One region of the Thermosipho sp. 1244 genome, then DNA from elsewhere that is predicted to be linked to it. Evidence: riboswitches for the same ligand, from Rfam matches in the RefSeq annotation. Region 1 holds a riboswitch; the other holds the start of a gene.
What was found. Region 1 has a riboswitch for thiamine pyrophosphate ahead of AS157_RS07035 (thiamine ABC transporter substrate-binding protein). Riboswitches for the same ligand answer to the same signal wherever they lie in the genome.
Positions count from the first base shown of each region.

Region 2: another riboswitch for thiamine pyrophosphate. It lies ahead of AS157_RS04500 (sulfide-dependent adenosine diphosphate thiazole synthase); the one in region 1 lies ahead of AS157_RS07035 (thiamine ABC transporter substrate-binding protein).

Region 1 is NZ_LNGA01000030.1:23,006-26,492, reverse strand. Features, by position in the region: gene AS157_RS07040 (ABC transporter permease) at 1-890, opposite strand, end outside; gene AS157_RS07035 (thiamine ABC transporter substrate-binding protein) at 899-1,876, opposite strand; TPP riboswitch at 1,907-2,017, opposite strand; gene ffh (signal recognition particle protein) at 2,226-3,487, shown strand, end outside.
Region 2 is NZ_LNGA01000017.1:38,228-41,714, reverse strand. Features, by position in the region: gene AS157_RS04505 (DUF4234 domain-containing protein) at 860-1,297, shown strand; TPP riboswitch at 1,334-1,445, shown strand; gene AS157_RS04500 (sulfide-dependent adenosine diphosphate thiazole synthase) at 1,497-2,273, shown strand; gene thiC (phosphomethylpyrimidine synthase ThiC) at 2,270-3,487, shown strand, end outside.

The DNA.
Region 1 (3,487 bases):
AGTCTTTTGAAGTTTTCTGTTCCAAATCCTCCACCGTAGTTTATAAATCCTGAAAGGACAGAATATGTTAGTGGAATGAATATGATTGCAATGGTTAGAATTATATAGAAATATCCCCAAATGGGGAATTTTTCTTTTAAAGAGTCTCCATTGTGGAATTCAAACTTTTCAAATGAAAGCATGTATGAAACTACAGAGATGAATAAGATTTGAAAAAATGAAAGTGAAAGAGCACTTTTAAAATCAAAGAGTATTTTTGTGTACATATATATGGAAACTTCAATAGTTGAATATTTTATTCCACCAAGTATTAAAACAACTGAAAAACTTGTAAAAGTATAGACATAAGTTAAAAGAAATGCTTTTAAAATCGATGGAGTTAAAATTGGAAGTTCCACTTTCCAAAAAATTCTGTGTTGTTTTGCACCATCTATTTTTGCTGCTTCGATTAAACTTGCATCTATTTTTTCCCATGTTTCTCCAACTATCCTTATGAAAAGTGGAAAGTTATAGAAGACATGTCCTAGAATTACAGCGGTGAATGTATACAAAATTTTCCCATCAAATCCTAGTATTCCCAACAACTTAGTTAAGAGTCCATTTCTTCCAAAAGCCATTAAAAATCCAATGCTCATGGTAACACCAGGTAAAATAAAAGGAATTGATGACAATATTCTAAAAATAGATTTTAAAAATGCATGTGTCTTTGTTCTAGCAACAATGTATGCGCCTGGTAATCCAAGAATCAATGTGAAAATCGAAGAAACAATTGCTTGGGTTATAGTAAATTTGATAACATTTAAGTGATCTTTTATAGTGGAAAAGTTTATTCCACCGAATTTATAAAATAGAAAAAATAAGGGGACAAAAAGTCCCCCAATAACGTACAATAAAGGGATTACCCACCAATAATTTCTTTTGTCCATTCTTTTAATATCTCCTCTTGTTTTTCATATAAATTTGGATTTATTTTTAAAATTTTTTCCATTTTTGGTACATATTTAAATGCATCTGGAATACTGACATTGGTTACGGGAAGCATCCATTGATTTAATGGAATTTTTTCTTGAAAACTGTCCATTAATACAAACTCTAAAAATCTTTTTGCAAGTTCTATATTTTTTGCACCTTTTACTATTGCAGCATATTCAACTTGTACAAATGCCCCTTCTTTCATAATTACTGGTACATATGTGATTTTACCATAGTTGTAATAACTATATGCACCATCTGTAGCGTAACTTACCATGATATCTGCTTCGCCGGTTTCGAGCATTTCAAATGCTTCATCCCAGCCTGGTGTTATTGTTAGTATGTTTTCTTTGAATTTTTTCCAAAAATCTAGATAGTTGTCTCCATAGATGGCGATTGTCCACAACAAAAAACTAATTCCTGTGCTTGAAGTGCGTGGATCTTCCACAACTATTCTGTTTTTGAACTCTTTTTTTAATAAATCCGAAAAACTTTTTGGTGGATTTTTTACAGTGTTTTTGTTGTAAACTATTGCAATGGCACCAAAATCAAATGGTACACCGTATTCATCTTTTAATTCTGGATATTTTAATAAAGAATAATTTATCGGTGAATATTTTTCAAGTAATCCTTCTTTTTTTGCCCTATGCAATAAAGCTTGGTCAAGTCCTATTATTACGTCTGCTTTTTGATTATCCTTTTCTAATATTAACCTTGATAATACGGCTCCGGCATCTCCAAAAGATCTAAGTTCGACTTTGCAATCATACATTTTTTCAAAAATTGGAATTACTTCATAACCAATCCCTGAGACGAAACTATCGTATGTGTAAATTACCAATGTTTGGGTAGAAAAATAAAGTACTCCAATTAGAATAAACAAGCTCACAATATATTTTTTCATCTTTTCACCTCCTAAAAAAAATCCCTCCTTTTGGAGGGTTTTCCCCATCCCTCCGCCAGTATTACCTGGGTCAGGTTCAAAGGGTCGAAGGTTTCCACCTTCCTCTCAGCCCCGGAATATGGAGCTCCCCTTGGGTTAATTCTATTATACATCAGGTTGATTAATTCAAAAACATAAAGTTTTACGTAAATGTTAAATTTATTCGGTGTGTTAAGTTAAGTAATCGAATTGACGTAATTTATTTGTTACATATAATTTTATGTTTGTTTTCAAAGTTGTACAAAAATTTAATTGAAAAAAGGAAAAAGTATAATATACTAAATTAGGAAGAAAAAGGAAGGTGATTTATTTGTTCGAGGGACTACAAGAAAAACTTTCAAAGGCGTTTAAAAGTTTATCTGGAAAAGGAAAGATTACGGAAAAAAATATTAAAGAAGCTATTAGAATAGTAAAGCTTTCTTTGCTGGAAGCTGATGTTAATTATAAAGTGGTAAAAGAATTTATAGATGAAGTAAAGAAGAAAGCGTTAGGAGAAGAAGTCTTGAGATCTTTGACTCCTGATCAAATGTTTATTAAGATTTTGAAAGACGAATTAATTAGATTAATGGGGGAAAAATCGCAATTGCAAATGATTCATTCCCCTTCATATATTATGATGGTTGGATTGCAAGGAAGTGGTAAGACAACGAGTGCAGCTAAAATTGCAAATTTACTTAAAAAAAGAGGTAGAAAACCATATTTAGTCGCAGCAGATACCTATAGACCTGCGGCTATTGATCAATTGATAACTTTGGGTAAAAGGATAGACGTACCTGTCTACTATGGTGATAAAAAAAATCCAATTAAAATAGTAAAATGGGCTTTAAAAGAAGTAAAAGATAGTGGATATGATGTAGTAATATTTGATACAGCTGGGAGATTGCACATAGATGAAGAAATGATGTCCGAATTGGTGGAAATTAAAGATATTTTAAAACCGGATGAAATTTTGATGGTAGTTGATGCAATGACTGGGCAAGATGCGGTAAACTCTGCTAAAACTTTTGATGAAAGGCTGGATGTCACGGGATTTGTGGTAACAAAGATGGATGGTGATGCAAGGGGTGGAGTGATTTTATCAATTAGATATGTTACACAAAAACCTGTGAAATTTATTGGAACCGGTGAAAAAATAGAGGACCTTGAAGAGTTTTATCCAGAAAGAATTGCAAGTAGAATATTGGGGCTTGGTGATGTTTTGACGTTAATTGAAAAGGCAGAGCAGGAACTTGATAAAGAAAAAATGAAAAATTTAGGAAAGAAAATGATAAATGCGGAATTTACCTTAGAAGATTTTCAAGAACAGTTGAAGGAAATAAAAAAACTCGGTTCTCTTTCAAAGATTGTTGAGCTTTTACCTGGTGCACCTAAAGTTGATTTAGATCAAGGTGAAAAAGAATTAAAAATAACAGAGGCGATAATAAATTCAATGACTCCTGAGGAAAGAAGAAATCCAAAGATACTTAATGCGAGCAGAAAGAAAAGGATTGCAAAGGGTAGTGGAACTAGTGTACAAGAGGTTAATAAATTAATAAAAAACTATGAGGAAATGAAAAAAATGATGAAAATGTT
Region 2 (3,487 bases), on a different contig from region 1:
GAATACATAATAAAATGCCAAAAACACCATGCCATTGGATAAATTTTATTTCTAATGGGAATTAGCAATTTCAAAATTGAATAAAATAACAAGATGGGGCCTATTATAAAAGATGATTAGAGGAAATATATTTACATTCGTGATGTTGTTTCTGCGATATTCGGTTTCCTTTTCTCATGATTAAAGATATTTGCTTCAGGAGAAAACCTAGTTGAAATTTGGATTCTCGCTTTAAAAAATGAGAAAGAAGTTGAAAGAAAACTTATTTGAGTCTTTTCAAAAAATAAAGAGATATAATTGTTATGTGAAAAATTAAATAAAAAACTATTTGGATAACTCTATTAAATTGTACAGCACAAATTTTGCATATACACACAGTTTTGGCATTTTAAACAAAAAAGTTCTATCTCTATTTCCAAATATATTTTTCACTATTTTTATTATCTGTTCTATTTTGTACTTGATTTTTTGATAATTTTCTTTGAACTTTCATAGTTCTTTTTTTCCCACACACGATATGTATTTCATAGTTTGATTGTTGTCTTTTTTTATATGAAAGATAAAACGTGTTTGAGTATTTAATACTTTGAAGCTATACCAAAGAGACGTGTGAGAGGGTACTTTATTCTTTATATTTTGTAATAATGCTTTCAAAAGAACTTGTAAAAAAAGAGAAAACAAATCATGGGTTCTGTGTATTTTCGTGGTTTATCTTTCTTTTTAGAATATTGCAAAATAAATTTGTAAAATTCTTTGTTGAATTTATAACTTCATCTTTCCCTTTTTTCCTTTTTTGAACGGGCTTGCTTGAAAAATTGACTTAAGTAAAAAATTTTATTATACTTGTGAATAGGAAGGGATGAGATATGTGGTAATTTCATATTATATGTATGTGGGATTTTCGATACTTTCAAATATTTTATATTTTTTCTATAAAGATCTTGCAGAAGTTTTTTTGGGACTTTCATCAATCTCTTTTTTGATTTTTTTGTATGTAATAGGCTTAAAAATTAAAAGAGAGTTAAAGATAAATGTTTTATCCATTTATTATATTGTTTTAAGTCTTGTAATTTTTTCCTTTTTTCCGCTTTATTTGACATCTTCTATTTTTACGTATTTCTTTTCGCAAACTCTTGCTTTACTGTTTGTGCTTTTATACTTAAAATTGATTTTGAGCGTTTTAAAGTCAAGACTATCTATTTTTAATTTAATTTTGTTTTCTATATTAACATTCGGAATATATTCTTATGTGTTTTTTTATAAATTAATAAAAGAAATTAAGAAAAGTTTGACCTGATAAAATAATTGAGTTAAAATATACATGTAAAGTGAATAATTTCCCGAGGGGAGCTCCATATTCCGGAGCTGAGAGGAAGGTGGAAACCTTCGACCCTTAGAACCTGAACCGGGTAATACCGGCGGAGGGACTGGGAAAGAGAAAAAATGAAATTTTGCCCTCCGGTGGAGGGCAAAATTTTTTTAAGGAGGGATTTAAGATGTGGGATTTAGAAATTTCAAAAATTATAGTAGAGGAATTTACCGAGAAATTAAAAAAAAGTTTAGATGTAGATGTAGCAATTGTTGGAGGAGGGCCTAGTGCGTTAGCCGCTTCATATGTTTTATCGAAAAATGGGTTTAATGTGATAATTTTTGAGGAAAAAAATGAACCAGGAGGTGGAACATGGGGCGGAGGGATGTTATTTAATGAATTAGTTGTAGAGGAAGATGTTGAGTGGTTTTTAGAAGAGCTAGATATGAAATACAAGAAAACTAAAGGGTTTATTTCTATTGATTCCGTACATTTTGCTTCAGCTTTGTTGTACAATTCAACAAAAGTGGGTACAAAAATATTTAATAATGTTTTTGTAGAAGACGTTCTAATGAGCAAAGAGAGAATAAACGGTGTGGTAATTAATTGGGCACCTGTTATAAAACAAAGGTTACATGTTGATCCTATAACGGTAAAGGCAAAATATGTTATTGATGGTACTGGACATCCTGCAAGTGTAGTTAATATGGTTATAGATAGAAATTTATCAATTGACTTACCTCTAGGAAAAATAAGGGAGTTTCCTATGAATGCAAAAGAAGGTGAAAAATTTGTTCTTGAAAATACTAAAGAAATTTTCCCGGGGTTACTTGTAATGGGAATGGCCGCAGTATCTGTTGGGGGTGGTCCAAGAATGGGGCCAATATTCGGTGGTATGTTAAAGTCTGGAATTAAAATTGCAAATATTATTATCGAGAATATTGATGTTGAGGTGAAAGGATGACAATAATAGATGAAATAAAAAGTGGTAAGGTTCCTTCAATTCTTAATGAAATATCAAAAAAAGAAGGAAGAAGTATTGATTATCTTGTAAAAGGATTATTAGATGGGACAATAGTTATACCAAAAAATAATAATCATGTTTCTTTGAAAAATCCAATGGGGATAGGAAATGGTTTAAAAATAAAAGTTAATGCAAACATCGGTACTTCTTTGGGATATGATAACTTTGAATATGAATTAAAAAAATATAAAACAGCGAGAGAATATAAAGCAGATAGTGTAATGCTTCTTTCTACATGGGGAGATTTGGATTTTCAACGCAAAGAATTATTGAAAATTTCAGATATTCCCGTAGGGACTGTTCCAATTTACGATGCAGCGGTCATAGCATATAAGGAAAATAGGAATGTTGTAGATTTTTCGGAAAAAGATTTTTTAAAAATATTTGAAAAACATGCAAAACAAGGTGTAGATTTTGTTACTTTGCATGTTAGTATTACAAAAGATATTGTAAAAAAACTAAAAAAGTCTAGTAGAATAATGAAAATAGTAAGTCGTGGCGGTTCTATTATTGCAGGTTGGATAATTAAAAATGGATTTGAAAATCCGTTTTATAGATACTTCGATGAAGTTTTAGATATTGCTAGAGAATATGATGTTACACTGAGTTTAGGAGATTCTTTAAGGCCCGGGAATTTATTTGATTCATTGGATAGGTTACAATTAGAAGAGTGGTTTATATTTGAAGAGTTAGTTGAAAAAGCTCGAAGTAAGAATGTTCAAGTAATACTGGAGGGGCCTGGACATGTTCCAATTGATCAAATAGAGTCTACTGTTGAATTAATGAAAAAGTATGGGAAAAATGCTCCAGTGTTTTTACTTGGGCCAATAGTTTTAGATTTTGCGCCTGGATATGATCATATTACCTCATCGATTGGAGCAGCAATTGCCGCAAAAAGTGGAGCGGATTTTATTTGTTATGTAACTCCCTCGGAACATTTGTCATTGCCTTCTGTTGAAGATGTAAAATTAGGAGTTATTTCTTCTAAAATTGCGGCAATGGCTGTAGATTTTTCAAGAGGAAAATTTATTGAGGAAAATTATAAAGTGGCTATTTCAAGAAAAAGCTTAAATTTTGAAAACATAAAAGAAGTTGTTTTAGACAAGGAGATAGTTGATAAATATTTAAAGAATAGACCATTTCACGGGAAAGGT